Regions from separate parts of the Azospirillum mesophilum genome, predicted to be linked through region 2. Evidence: predicted binding sites of a transcription regulator. Region 2 holds the regulator's gene; each other region holds the start of a gene.
What was found. The regulator LexA, encoded in region 2, represses DNA repair genes until DNA is damaged. The targets are predictions, from matches to a motif close to ATGTTCTANTTTGGTTC.
Positions count from the first base shown of each region.

Region 1: the regulator LexA is predicted to act here: its motif matches at 3,248-3,264, upstream of ACSVC7_RS01605 (Y-family DNA polymerase).
Region 3: the regulator LexA is predicted to act here: its motif matches at 2,085-2,101, upstream of ACSVC7_RS14100 (putative DNA modification/repair radical SAM protein).

Region 1 covers NZ_JBPXMQ020000001.1:333,803-338,452, reverse strand. The annotation lists gene ACSVC7_RS01625 (glutathione S-transferase family protein) at 110-754, shown strand; gene ACSVC7_RS01620 (TAXI family TRAP transporter solute-binding subunit) at 805-1,911, opposite strand; gene ACSVC7_RS01615 (HupE/UreJ family protein) at 1,988-2,563, opposite strand; gene ACSVC7_RS01610 (hypothetical protein) at 2,651-3,169, opposite strand; gene ACSVC7_RS01605 (Y-family DNA polymerase) at 3,287-4,650, shown strand, end outside.
Region 2 covers NZ_JBPXMQ020000007.1:129,223-133,872, forward strand. The annotation lists gene gltX (glutamate--tRNA ligase) at 1-229, opposite strand, end outside; gene ACSVC7_RS10180 (ComEC/Rec2 family competence protein) at 354-2,495, shown strand; gene lexA (transcriptional repressor LexA) at 2,508-3,206, opposite strand; gene ACSVC7_RS10190 (molybdopterin molybdotransferase MoeA) at 3,334-4,566, opposite strand; gene moaC (cyclic pyranopterin monophosphate synthase MoaC) at 4,563-4,650, opposite strand, start outside.
Region 3 covers NZ_JBPXMQ020000012.1:164,728-169,377, reverse strand. The annotation lists gene ACSVC7_RS14105 (UdgX family uracil-DNA binding protein) at 1-850, opposite strand, end outside; gene ACSVC7_RS14100 (putative DNA modification/repair radical SAM protein) at 847-2,076, opposite strand; gene ACSVC7_RS14095 (tetratricopeptide repeat protein) at 2,249-4,650, opposite strand, start outside.

The DNA of each region.
Region 1 (4,650 bases), on a different contig from region 2:
CAAGAGGATGGCGCGCCGGGGCGGGCGTGAAAAGGGGGAATGAGGGCAAGGTTGCCGGTTGGACGAAATGGGGGCATCCTCGCGCCCTTACTCGCATTGGGGGAATTTCATGACCGGCTTGACGCTCGTTCTCGGCAACAAGGCCTATTCGTCCTGGTCCCTGCGCCCGTGGCTCGCGCTGAAGCACACCGGCCTGCCGTTCGAGGAGGTCGTGATCCCGCTCCGCCAGCCGGACACCGCCACGCGCATCCTGGAGCATTCGCCGACGGGCCGGGTGCCCGTCCTGCGGCACGGCGACCGGGTGGTCTGGGACTCGCTGGCGATCTGCGAATATCTGGCGGAGCTGTTCCCCGAGGCGGCGCTCTGGCCCGAGGACGCCCACGCCCGCGCGGTCGCGCGCTCCGTGTCGGCGGAGATGCATTCGGGCTTCATGGGCCTGCGCACCCACATGTCCATGGACCTGAAGACCATGCGCCCCGGCCAGGGCCGCAACCCGGACAGCGAGGCCGACATCGCCCGCGTCACCGCGATCTGGCGCGGGACGCGCGAGCGGTTCGGCCAGGGCGGCCCCTTCCTGTTCGGCCGCTTCTCCATCGCCGACGCCATGTACGCGCCGGTGGTGACGCGCCTCATGACCTATGGCGTCGAGCTGGACCCGGTCTGCCAGGCCTATGCGCAGGCGGTGCTGGGCCTCGCCCCCATGAAGGAATGGACCGCCGCCGCCAAGGCGGAGCCCTGGACCATCGAGTTCTGATTGAGAGCCGCAGGTTGGGTTAAGCGCGAGCGCAACCCAACCTGCGATTCTCAAGGATTTTGCCCGGCGGCCGGTTCGTTGGCGGCGTCGCCGATCAGGCCGGCCTCGCGGTAGTAGCGCTCGGCACCGGGGTGCAGCGGGACCGAGACGTTGGCGACCGCCTTCGTCGGGTCGAAGCTGCGCCCCTTCGGGTGGCCCTCGATCAGCAGGCGGCGCGTGTTCTCGTGCCACAGCGCCTTGGTGACGCCGTGGATCAGCTCGGCGTCCTGGTCGGCGCGGACCACCATCTCCGCCCCCACCGCCAGCGTGATGGTTTCCGGGACGCCGGGGTAGGTCTCCGCCGGGATCACCTCGGTCATGTAGAAGCGCTGTTGGGCGCGCAGGCGGTCGGCCATGGCGCCGTCCAGCGGGAGCAGTCGGATCGGCACGCGCCCCGCCACGTCGCTGACCGCGGAGACCGGGAAACCGCCGACCATGAAGAAGGCGTCCAGCTCGCCCTTCGCCAGCCGGTCGGCCGCCGTGCCGGGCTTGACGTAGACGGCCTTCAACTCCTCCTCCTTCAGGTCGAAGCCGGCGAGGATCGCCCGCGCCTCGACGAGCACGCCGGAGCCCTCCTCGCCCAGCGACACCGCCTTGCCCCTCAGGTCGGCCACCGTGTGCAGGTCGCCGTCGGCGCGCACGACGAGTTGGACCGCCTCCGCGTACAGCATGCCGATGGAGCGCAGCGCCTCGAAGGGCGGCTTGCCCTTGAAGGGGCCGGTGCCGGTGTAGGCGCCGTAGGCGACGTCGGCCTGGGCCATCCCGGCTTCCACCCCGTTGGCGCGCAGCAGCTCGATGTTCTCCACGGAGCCGAGCGTGGCCTGCGCCACCGCGATCAGGCCCGGCACGCCGCAGCTTCCCCCACGGTCGCAGGGGCGCGAGCCCGGCGGGTTGGAGATGGCGTTGGCGATCAGCCCGCCGACCGGGAAATAGGTGCCGGACGTGGTGCCGGTGCCGATGCGGAAATAACGGATCTCCTGCGCAATCAACCGTTGCGGGACAGCGCCGAGCAGCGCCGCGCCGGCCGCGCCGGCCAGCAGGCGACGGCGGCTGAAGCCCGGCGGGCTGGAAGCGGGCGGGTTGTGGTCAAGGCGGGCTTTGGCTCCTGCGCGCGGCACCGGCGGCTCCACCTTTCTTTTTGGGAAACATCCCTACAAGAATACCTGCACTTGTCCGTTTTCAAGGCGCAAGCGGTTAAATCACGCCCGCAAGGTCAAGAACGCCGGCGAGTGCTACCGCACCGCCACACACCTGGGCCGCGCGCGCCGACACCGCCTGCCCCAGCACCGCCGACAGGCCAAGCCCCGCGCTGGTCACCAGAAGAACGCCCGCCGCGAATCCGCCCCAGAACAGGGCGCCGCCCATGTGGATGTAGCCGTGGAAGACGGCCGCCGCCGCAACGACCAGCACCGCCAGCGCCACCGGCGCCCGCAGGGCGGTGGCGACCAGCGCGCCGACCACGATCAGCGACACCGCCAGCCCCTGGGCCGCGTAGGGCAAGCGCAGGTCGAGCTGCGCGGCGAGCCCGGCGGCCAGCACCGCCGTCAGGGCGGAGACCGGAAGCTGCCACACGGCGGGACCGCCGTTCTGCCCGGCCCACATTCCGATGGCGAGGAAGGCCAGAAGATGCTGGAGCACCCACACCGGCTCGGTCAGGCCGGTGCCGAACGGCCCGGTGACCGTCATCCGCGCCAGCGCGGGCGCCGCCGATAGCCCGACCATCAGAGCCGCCAGAAGGACCGCCCGAAACGCCGCCCCAAACACTGCCATGCCCCCGTACCCCTTTCGCGCACCGTCGCCCCGGTATGGCGGGAGGGCGCGGGCGGGGTCAAGTGACCTTGATCGGGGGACGCGTCTTCAGAACCCCCGGGGGCCGGTGCCGTACTGGCGCAGGTCCTGCTCCTTGCGGAACAACTCGCGCTGCTGGAGCGGTTCGAGCCGGCCCATGGCGTCCTCCGTGCGCAGGCGGTCCACCTCGGGGCTCATCAGATCGTATTTGAAGCGGTCGGTCTGCGCCTGGGTCGAGGGCGGAGGCGGCAGCGACGGCACAGCCATCTGCTCGGCAGGCGCGGGCGGCGGGGACGAACTGCCCCGGCGCCGCACCGGCGGCTGCCTTTGGCCCTGCTCCTGAAGCTGCGACATCCGTTGGGAGGGGGCCTGTGCCGAGGGGGACGGCCGGGCGTTGGCCTCCTCCTGAAGCTGCCGCCACGTCTTCAGCCCCGCCCCGGACGCGGACGGGGGCGCCCCGCCCGGCGTGTAGGTCTGGGTGCGGACCGGCGGCAAGGACTGGGCTTGGCCGGGCGTCTCGTCCCGGAACTCCGTCGCGCAGGCGGTGAGCAGCAGCGCGGCGGCGACGCTGATCGGATTCGGTTTCATCCTATGAATGTCGTCCTCCCGAAGCACCGGGACAAGCACCTCCTCTGGGACTCCCCTCCGCTGTTGTTTGTCGCTATTATGTTCCTGATTTGTTCGGATCGGAGGGAAGGCATGGGCATGGCGCGGCGAATCCTGTCTCTTTGGCTGCCGCGGCTGCCCACCGACGCCCGCGCGCGCCGCTGCCCCGACCTGCGGGACCGCCCACTGGCGGCCATTCTGGCCGAGCGCGGGCGGTTGGGCGTGGTGGCCGTGAACCGCGCGGCGGAAGAGGCCGGGGTGCTGCCGGGCATGACCCTGGCCGACGCCCGCGCCGTCGAGCCCGCCCTGACCGTCTTCGACGCCGAGCCCGAGTCGGACGCCCGGCTGCTGGAGCGGATCGCGGGTTGGTGCACGCGCTACACCCCCTGGACAGCCCCGGACGGCGCCGACGGCGTGGTGCTGGACATCACCGGCTGCGCCCACCTGTTCGGCGGGGAGCGGGCGCTGGTGGCCGACCTGACGGCACGGCTGAGGGCCGGAGGGTTCGAGTCGCGGGCGGCGCTGGCGGATACGCCGGCCGCGGCCTGGGGGTTGGCGCGGTTTTCTCCCTCTCCCCTCTGGGGAGAGGGTTGGGGTGAGGGGGTTGCGCTCTCGCCGGACGTACCACCACGCGCAACCCCCTCACCCTCCCCTCTCCCCAGAGGGGAGAGGGTAAAGAAAGGAGGAGCCACCCTCGCCCCCCTCCCCATCGCCGCGCTGCGCCTGCCCACCGCCACCGTCCAGGGTCTGGCTGCGGTCGGGCTGCGGCGGATCGGGGACTTGCACGCCATCCCCCGCGCCACGCTCGCCACCCGCTTCGGGCGGGAGGCCGCTCGGCGGCTCGACCAAGCCTTGGGGCATCTGGACGAGCCGGTGTCGCCGCGTCTGCCCGTGCCGCCGCACAGCGTCCGCCTCGCCCTGCCCGAGCCGATTTCCACCGCCGAGGCCATCGCCCGCGCCGTGCGGCACCTGCTGGACGCACTCTGCGCCGGGCTGGAGGCGACCGGGGAGGGCGCGCGCCGGCTGGTGCTGGAAACCCACCGGGTGGACCGCCGGCTGGAGGACCCGCCCCAGACGCTCGCCATCGGCACCAGCCGCCCGGTGCGCGACGCGGGCGCCCTGATGCGCCTGTTCGCGCAGAAGCTGGAGCGCATCGAGCCCGGCCCCGGCATCGAGGTCATGGTCCTGTCCGCCGCCGAGGCCGGGCCGCTGGGCGCCGTGCAGGCCGCTTTGGACGGCTCGGCGGGCGACGAGTCGGAGTTGGGGGAGCTGGTGGACCGGCTCGGCAACCGGCTGGGGGAGCGCGCCGTGCTGCGGCTCGTCCCGCGCGCCAGTTGGCTGCCGGAGCGCAGCGTGGCTCCGGCGCCGGCCTTGCCGAGCGTCGCCGCCAATGATCGCCTGGGGGATCGCCTGGGGGATCGCCTGGGGGACCGCCTGTGGCCGGCCGACCGGCCGCGCCCGGT
Region 2 (4,650 bases):
CGAACTGGCTGACGGCGTCACCGTCCCAGTCCAGGCCGAGCCAGGACAGGCCGTCGAGGATCGCGTCCACCGCGGCGTCCGTCGAGCGCTGGCGGTCGGTGTCCTCGATGCGCAGCAGGTACTTGCCGCCGGTGTGGCGGGCGTACAGCCAGTTGAACAGCGCGGTGCGGGCGCCGCCGATATGGAGAAAGCCGGTGGGCGACGGGGCGAAACGGGTGACGACGGTCATCGGTGGCTCAATTCCGGGTTCAGCACTGCTACAGTGGTGCGGTGGTGTAACACATTAGGCGCGTGTGGGGCATTTGCCATGCGCGCATGGGCGCCAGAATAGGCCAGAATGGGATGGCGTGGCGGTGACCGAAGGTCTATTGGACGAGGATGGGGCGTACCCTGCGCAGGACGAGCCCCGTCCGGGACCGGTCGCCCGTGCGCTGGGCGGGCTCGCCGGGCTTCTGGCCGCCGAGCGGGAGCGCTGGGCGCTCTGGGCGCCGGTCGGCGTCGGCGGTGGCGTTGCGCTGTATTTCGCGTTGCCCACCGAACCGCCGCTGTGGCTTGGGCCGTCCGCAACCATCCTGTGCCTTCTCGCGCTGTGGGTGTTGCGCCGGCGGCTCGGTGCCGTGATAGGGTCCGTGGCGCTGCTGAGCGTCGCGCTGGGCTTCGCCGTGGCGCAGACCCGCACCGCGATGGTCGCCGCCCCCATCCTGACGCGCGACGTGGGACCGGCCATGGTCACCGGGCGCGTCCTGTCGGTGGAGCGGCAGCCGGCTGGCGCGCGCATGCTCGTCGGCGATTTGTCGGTCGACAAGCTGAAGCCGGAGGCGACTCCGGCCAAGGCGCGACTCCGGCTGCCGGCGAAGTTCGTGCCGCCGGAGGCCGGGACCGTGGTCCGGATGCGCGCGGTCCTCCATCCGCCGGCACCACCGCCGGAACCGGGCGCCTTCGACTTCCAACGCCGGGCCTTCTTCCAGGGCTTCGGCGCGGTGGGATTCGTGCTGGGCACGCCGGAGGTTCTGAACGCGCCGCCGGTGTCCGGTTGGGACGTCGTTACGGTCGCCTTCGACCGGGCGCGCGCGGTGATCGCGGAGCGGGTGCAGCGCGCCATTCCCGACCCGGTGGAAGCCAGCGTCACCGCCGCCCTGCTGAATGGGGAGGAGGTGGCGATCCCGGAACCGGTCATGGACGCCTTCCGCAACAGCGGCCTCGCGCACCTGCTGTCCATCTCCGGCCTGCATGTGGGCATCGCGGCCGGCATCGTCTTCTGGGTCGTGCGTGCCCTGCTGGCGCTGGTGCCCTGGATCGCGCTGCGCTGGCCGATCAAAAAGATCGCGGCGGCGTTCGGCATCGTCTCCGCCATGGCCTACACGATGCTGGTCGGGGCGCCCGTGCCGACGGTGCGGTCGGTGCTGATGACCGGGCTGATCATGGGGGCGGTGATCGCCGACCGATCACCGCTCAGCATGCGGCTGGTCGCCTTCGCCGGGATCGTTACCGTCCTGATGGAACCGGAAGGCATGCTCGGCCCCAGCTTCCAGATGTCCTTCGCGGCCGTGGTGGCGCTGATCGCCGTCTTCGAGGTCGCGAATCCGGTGCTGGTTCGGTGGCGAAAGGGGGCGGGATGGCTCCTCCAGGGTCTACTGCATCTGGCCGGCATTGCCTTCACCAGCGTGATCGCGACGCTCGCGACGACACCGTATTCGCTGTTCCACTTCCAGCAGGTGGCTTTCTACGGCGTGCTGTCGAACATGGTTGCCATTCCCGTGACCTCCGTCTGGGTCATGCCATGGAGCCTGATGGCCTATCTGCTGATGCCCTTCGGGCTGGAGGCGCCGGCGCTGATCGCGATGAACTGGGGCGACCGGCTGGTGATCTGGACGGCGGAGGTCACCGCAGCCCTACCCGGAGCCGCCATCCTCATCCCGGCCATGCCCGGTTGGGGCATCGGGGCGGTGACGGGCGGCGGCCTGTGGCTGGTGATCTGGAGCGGGCGTTGGAGGATGCTCGGCCTCGTGCCGATAATGGCCGGAATGTTGTCGCCGGCGCTGACTCCTCGACCGGACATCCTGGTCACCGGCGACGGAACGGTGATGGCCGTCCGCACGGCGGAGGGACATCTCAGCCTGTCGGCCAAGGCCGACGGACGCGCGGCGGAAACCTGGTTGCGGCGGGACGGGCGCGAGGGGCCGGCGGATGTTTGGCCGCCGGAGGGCGTCAGCCTCGACGGGCGGCTGCGTTGCGACGTGTTGGGATGCGTTTACCGGCTGAACGGCCGGACCATCGCTCTGCTGCGCACGCCGGACGCCTTGCCGGAGGACTGCACCCTCGCCGACGCGGTGATCATCGCCGAACCGGCGCGTGGGTGCCGGGCGCCGCTGGTCATCGACCGCTGGCGCCTGCGCCGCGAGGGAGCGCAGGCGCTGTACGTCTCCATGAAGGGCGTACGCGTGCAGAGCGTCCGGGACGTACGCGGCGACCGCCCGTGGACGATGCCGCGTTGATCGTCCGTAGTCTCAGTACTTCCGAACCAGCCCGACGAGACGGCCCTGGACGCGCACCCGGTCGGCACCGAAGATGCGGGTCTCGTAGGCGGCGTTGGCGGGTTCCAGGGCGATGGTGTTGCCCTTGCGGCGCAGCCGCTTGAGCGTCACTTCGGCTTCGTCCACCAGGGCCACGACGATGGAGCCGTTCTCAGCCCCGTCGCAGCGTTGGATGATCACCGTGTCGTGGTCGAGGATGCCCGCCTCGACCATCGAGTCACCGGCAACCTCCAGCGCGTAGTGGTCGCCCGTGCTGAGCATGGCGGCGGGAATGTCCACGTAGGCCGAGTTGTCGCGCAACGCCTCGATGGGCGTGCCGGCGGCGATGCGGCCGTAGAGCGGGAGTTGCACCGTTTCCGACGCGGGGTTCGCCTCGCGGCCGGCGAAGGCGAAGTCGCCCTTGATGACGTTCGGCTGGAACTTGGCGCGCGGGGGCCGGCCGCGGCCGGCCTCCAGCCCCTCCGGCAAGCGCAGTACCTCCAGCGCGCGGGCGCGGTGGGGCAGGCGGCGGATAAAGCCGCGTTCCTCCAGGCCCGTGATCAGGCGGTGGATGCCGGACTTCGACTTGAGGCCGAGCGCGTCCTTCATCTCGTCGAAGGAGGGGGACACACCGCCCTGACCAAGCCGCTCGTGGATGAAAAGCAGCAATTCATGCTGCTTGCGCGTGAGCATTTGTGCCTCCCGGCCGGTGCCGCACTGGACATGGAACAAAAGTAAAACGTTCCACTCTGTTCTAGTTTGGTTCCCAACCGCCGTCAAGCCCCGGAAGACGTGGCCCAACACAATTCCGCGGCATCTTTTACAGAGAGAGTACACCGCCCGAGAGTGGGATGACCGGAACGCGGTCGCCGGGCTCTGCCGCCGGGGCGTTGGGCGGGCGCCGGATCAGGCAGTCGGCCTTGGCGAGGCGCGACATCATGGCGTTGTCCTGGCGCGGGAAAGGCGTCGCGACCGCGTCCCCGCAGGAATCCAGGGTCAGGGCGGCGCGCACGAAGTCTTCGCGCGAATCGTTGGCCTTCAAGGGCGCGTCAAGTCTTGCCCATTGGGGAGCGTCGTCGGTCGGCAGTCCCTGAAGAACGCGCAGGATCGGCTGCAGGAACAGGACGGCGGCCACGCCCGTGGACACCGGGTTGCCGGGCAGGCCGAGCAGCGGCACCGCACCGCCCGTGCCGAACATCATCGCTTTGCCCGGCTTCATGGCGACGGCGGTGAACGCGAGGCTGAGGCCGCCCAGGACGTTCCGCACGAAATCGTAATCGCCCTGGGACGCGCCGCCCGTCGTCACCAGCAGGTCGCAGCCCGCCGCGCCGGCCGCCATGGCGGCGAGGCTTGCCGGGTCGTCCTTGGCGATGCCGAGATTGTGCGCGATGCCGCCCTGAGTCGCGACCAGCGCGCAGAGGCCGAGCGCGTTGGAACTGACGATCTGGCTCGGCCCCAGCGGCTCGCCGGGAAGCGCGATCTCGTCGCCGGTGGCCAGCACCGCGACGCGCGGGCGCCGGTGCACGCGCAGCCACGGCACGTTCGCGCAGGCCGCCAGCGCCACATCGCGCGCGGTGATCAGCCGGCCCTTCGGCAGAAGCTCCTCGCCGACGGAGAAGTCCAGCCCAGCGGGGCGCACGAAACGGCCGGCGGGCACCGCGCGCCCGATCCGCACGCGATCATCCTCGGTCTCGGTGTCCTCCTGCATGACCACGGCATCGGCACCGGCGGGCAGGGGGGCTCCGGTGAAGATGCGCGCGACCTCGCCCGGCCCGACCGTTCCGGTGAAGGCGTGGCCGGCGGAGGCCTCGCCAACGCGGCGCAGGGTGACCGGCGCGCCGGCCTCCGCCGTTGCAATGTCGGCGGCGCGGACGGCCCATCCGTCCATGGAGGAGGCCGCGAAGGGCGGCTGGGTCAGGCGGGCGACGAGCGGTTCGGCAAGCACGCGGCCCAGCGCGTCGGGCAACGCCACCGTCTCCGCCGGCAGGGGCGAGAAGGCGGCGAGGACGCACGCGCGGGCCTCCCCGACTGAAATCATAGCGGCCGAAATCACGGGGCGGCTCCCCACTCGCCGCTCTTGCCGCCGGCCTTGTGGACAAGGCGCACGTCGGTGATGGTCATGCCCTTGTCCACCGCC
Region 3 (4,650 bases), on a different contig from region 2:
TCTGCGCCGCCATGGCGGCCAGCGCCCGGTCCGGGGTGCGGCGGGTGGAGGGAACGGGCTCGCGCCCGATCATGGCGCGGACACGGTCGGGTGCCGTGCGGATGAGTTGCGGGATGGCCGCCGCCTCCGGCAGGTTGGCCCAGTATTTCCGGGGCATCTCCGCCCGCATGGCGGCCGGGTTGACCCGCGCCGGGTTGAAGGTGCTCTCGTAATAGCGGCGCCAGCCCGCCTGGAATCCGTCCTCGTCCAGCCCCCCGTCCAGCATCTGGGGCAGCGTCGCCGGCGGCCCGACCGTCAGCGCCCGCCGGTCCCAGTGCAGGGAGCCGTCCGGCGTCAGGATCGACCAGACCATGCTCTCGAACCGCTCGACGAAGAAGGGGGCGGCGGCTTCGACGATGTGATGGTCGGGCCTGAAGAAGGCGACGTAGCGTTCCGCGCCGGCGCCGTCCCTCACCTCCCGGAAGCGCAGGAAGGCGTGCATCTTGTGGATGTCGCGGCGCACCGCCTTGTGCAGCAGCACCAGCCGGTGGACGAGCGGGTCGGCGTGCTGGTCGAGCAGCCCGCGCTCGCCATGCAGCACCCGCCAGACCATCCGGTAGAGCAGCGCATAGCGTTCCGGCTCGCGATGGCAGACCACCGCCTGCACCAGCTCCCCCACCGGGCGCGGCAGGGCCACCGGCGGCGCCGCGTCGAACGCGGGATCGGCGCTGTCCCCGAACAGGGACGGCGCGCCGCCCGCGCTCCACAGCACCGCGTCGGGCGGCGCATCGGCGGCGATCAGGCCGCGCACCGCCCGGCGGAATCCGGCGAGGTCGGCCCCCTCCTCCAGATCGACGCGGTGCCGGATCATCCGAACAGGCTCAATTGCTGCGGCGGGGCGACGAGGCGCCGGCGCAGGTCCAGCCGGTCGGTCAGCCCGCCCGGATGGTGGTCGGCGGTGATCAGGAAGGGCCGCGCCCGCTTGGTCCCGGCGGACAGGCGGGCCACATCCTCCAGCCGCAGCCGCGTGTGGCGCCGCGCCGCCAGGATCTTGTCGACGGCCCGCGCGCCGAGGCCGGGAACGCGCAGCAGCAGCTCGCGGTCGGCGCGGTTCACGTCCACCGGGAAGCGGTCGCGGTTCTTCAGCGCCCAGGCCAGCTTCGGATCGACGCCGAGGTCGAGCATCCCGCCCTCCCCGCCCGCCACGATCTCCTCGACCGTGAAGCCGTAGTAGCGGAGCAGCCAGTCGGCCTGATACAGCCGGTTCTCCCGCTGGAGCGGCGGCGGCTTGGCGGGCAGGACGGCGCTGGCCTCCGGGATCGGGCTGAAGGCCGAATAGTAGACCCGGCGCAGGCCGTAGCGCTGGTAGAGCGTGTCGCTGGTCCGCAGCACGGCCCCATCGGTCGCCTCATCCGCCCCGACGATCAGCTGCGTGCTCTGCCCGCCGGGGGAGAAGCGCCGCCGCTCCTCCCTGGCTTCGGCGATGCGCTCGCGCACCTGCCCCATGACCGCCTTGATCGACCGCCCGTCCTTTTCCGGGGCGAGCTTTTCCAGGCTGCCGTCGGACGGAAGTTCCAGGTTGATCGACAGCCGGTCGGCCCACAGACCGGCCTGCTCGATCAGCCAGGGGCTGGCCTCGGGGATGGTCTTGAGGTGGATGTAGCCGGCGAAGCCGTGGTCCCGCCGCAGCTTGCGGGCCACCAGCATCATCTGCTCCATCGTGTGGTCCGGGGACCGGATGATGCCCGACGACAGGAACAGCCCCTCGATGCAGTTGCGCTTGTAGAAGCCGAGCGTGAGGGCCACCACCTCCGCCACGCTGAACCGAGCCCGCCGCACGTTGGAGGAGCGGCGGTTGATGCAGTAGGCGCAGTCGAACAGGCAATAATTGGTCAGCAGGATCTTGAGCAGCGAGACGCACCGCCCGTCCGGTGTGTAGGCGTGGCAAATCCCGCTCCCCGTCGTGGAGCCGATCCCCGCCGCCCCGCCCTTGCGCCCCCTGGCGCCCGAGGATGCGCAGGAAGCGTCGTATTTCGCCGCATCGGCCAGAATGCCGAGCTTCTCAAGCAGCGCGTCGTCCACGGAGCCAATCCTCATTCACCTCTTCGTTCCTATTATGTTCCGTTTTGGGACGAAGGCAAGCGAACGATCAGGACAATCGCATGTGGTGAGGTGATGTGGTGGGCGAGCGTTTCCGTCCCGGTGTCCACCACCACGCCCTTCGCCGGTGCGCGGGGTTGCGGGCCGGGAAGGGAGCCGCCGCCTGTCGTCAGGCGCCCTCCGGGAAGGCCGCCAGCGCCGCCGCCAGTTGGACAACGGCCGGTTCCCAGGCGCCCGGCGCCGGCTGGTGGAACAGCCGCATGGTCGGGTACCACGGGCTGTCGTCACGATCGGTCAGCCAGCGCCAGCAGCCGCCGAAGCGCGACAGCACCCACACCGGCCGCCCCAGCGCCCCGGCCAGATGCGCGACGGAGGTGTCCACCGTGATCACCAGATCCAGCCCGGCGACCAGAGCGGCGGTGTCGGCGAAGTCGCCGACCTCGTCCATCCAGTCCAGTATTTCCAGGCCGGGCGGCGGCTCCTTGGCCTGAACGGCGGCGGAGCCCTTTTGCAGGTTGACGAAGACGACGTCCTTCACCGCGGCGAGCGGGGCCAGCGCCGCCAGTGTCAGGCTGCGCCGCCGGTCCACAGCGTTGGCCTTGGGGCTGTGCGGCCGGGGATCGCCCGACCAGACCAGCCCGACCTTCAGCCGCCCGTCGGCCGGCAGGCGCGCGCGCCAGCGTTCCGCCTCCGCCGGATCGGCGGTCAGGTAGGGCATCGCCGCCGGAATGTCGTCCAGCCCGGTGCCGAAAGCGCGCGGCAGGCTCAGCAGCGGGCAGTGCAGGTCGGTGACCGGCACCGGGTCGTTCAGGTTGTGCACCGACAGCAGCCCCGGAATCCGCTCCATCAGCCGCCGCAGCCCACTGTGCACGGCCAGCCGGACCCGGCCGCCGCGCTGCGCCACCAGCGGCGCGTAGCGCACGAAATGCAGCACGTCGCCGTGCCCCTGCTCCGCGTGCAGCAGGATGGTCCGGCCCTCCAGCGGCTCGCCGTTCCATTGGCGGCCGGGAGCCTTGGGCACGGGGATTTCCCCGACCTTCCAGCGCGCCTCGTAATGGTCCCACGCCTCGCGCAGCCGCCCGGCCTTGAGCAGCGCCAGCGACAGGTTGAAGCGCGCCGACGGGTTGTCGGGATCCATGTCGAGGATGCGGCGGAATCCGGCCTCCGCCTCCGCCAGCCGCCGCAGGTCCAGCCCCATCACGGACAGCACGTTCAGCGCCGGCAGGTGGTCGGGCACCAGCATCAGCGCGCGGCGGCACAGCCGCTCGACGGTGGCGTAGTCCTCGGCCGAACAGGCCTGGGTGCGCAACGCCTCGGCGAGGTTGGCGTAGGCCACCGGATGGTCGGGGCCGAGCGCCAGCGCCCGCCGGTAATGGTCCAGGGCCGCCGTGGTCTCGCCGATCTCGTGCAGCGCGTTGCCGTGGTTGTTCCAGGGATCGGGATAGCCGGGCCGGAGCGCCACGGCGCGGGTGTAGGGCTGGCGCGCCTCCGCGAAGCGCCGCACGCCCAGCAGCGCGCCGCCGAGGTTGTTCAGCGCCTCCGGGAAGTCGGGTTGCAGCGCCACGGCGCGGCGCAGGCAGCGCTCCGCCCCCGTCGGATCCTTCCGCTTCAGGCGGATGTCCCCCAGGCTGCGCCAGGACTGGGCGCTGGCCTGGGCGCTGGCCTGGGCGCTGGCCGGCAGGAGACGGAGCGCCCGCGCGAGCAGCGCTTCGGCCTCCGCCAGATTGCCCTGGAGGTTGCAGGCGCGCGCCATGTGGTCCAGGCATTCATCCTGGGCGGGATCCAGCGCCAGGGCGCGCCGGTAGGCCGCCGCCGCGTCCCCGTTGCGTCCCCGGTCCAGCGCCGCGTGCCCCATCGCCCGCCACGCGTCGGGCAGCCCCGGCGCCAGCCGGGCCGCCCACCGGGCGAGCCGGTGCCCGTCGGCGGGACGCCCGGACGACCCCATCAACTTGGCGAGGTTGACCAGCGGCTCGGCATAGCCGGGGTCGATGGCGACGGCCCGCCGGAACCGCTCCATGGCCGCCGCGGTCCGGGTGGCGGTGCGGTGCAGCTCGCCCAGGGAATTGAGGAAGGCGGCCCGGCCGCTCTCCAGCCGCACCGCGCGGTCGAGCAGCACCTCCGCCGTCGCCAGCCGCCCGTCGGACAGCGCCGTCAGCCCCAGCAGATGCAGCGCGTCGCCCTGCGCCGGGTCGAGCGCCAGCGCGCGGCGGTAGCCGCCGGCCGCGACAAGCAGCCGCCCCGCCCGATGCGCGGCGAGCGCCGCCGTCAGGATGGCGGGCACGGCTGTGTCGGGCACTGGGTCGGGCACCGGCGCCACACGCTGCGCCAGCGCCGCGGCGACGCGCGCCACGACGGGCTCCCACGCGCCGGGCTCCTTCTGGTGGAACAGCCGCATGGTCGGGTACCAGGGGCTGTCCGCGCGGTTGTCCAGCCAGCGCCAGCAGGCGTCGAAGCGCGACAGCACCCACACCGGCCGCCCAAGGCCGCCCGCCACATGGCACACCGAGGTGTCCACGGTGATGACGAGGTCCAACTGCTCGATCAGCGCCGCCGTGTCGGCGAAGTCCCGAA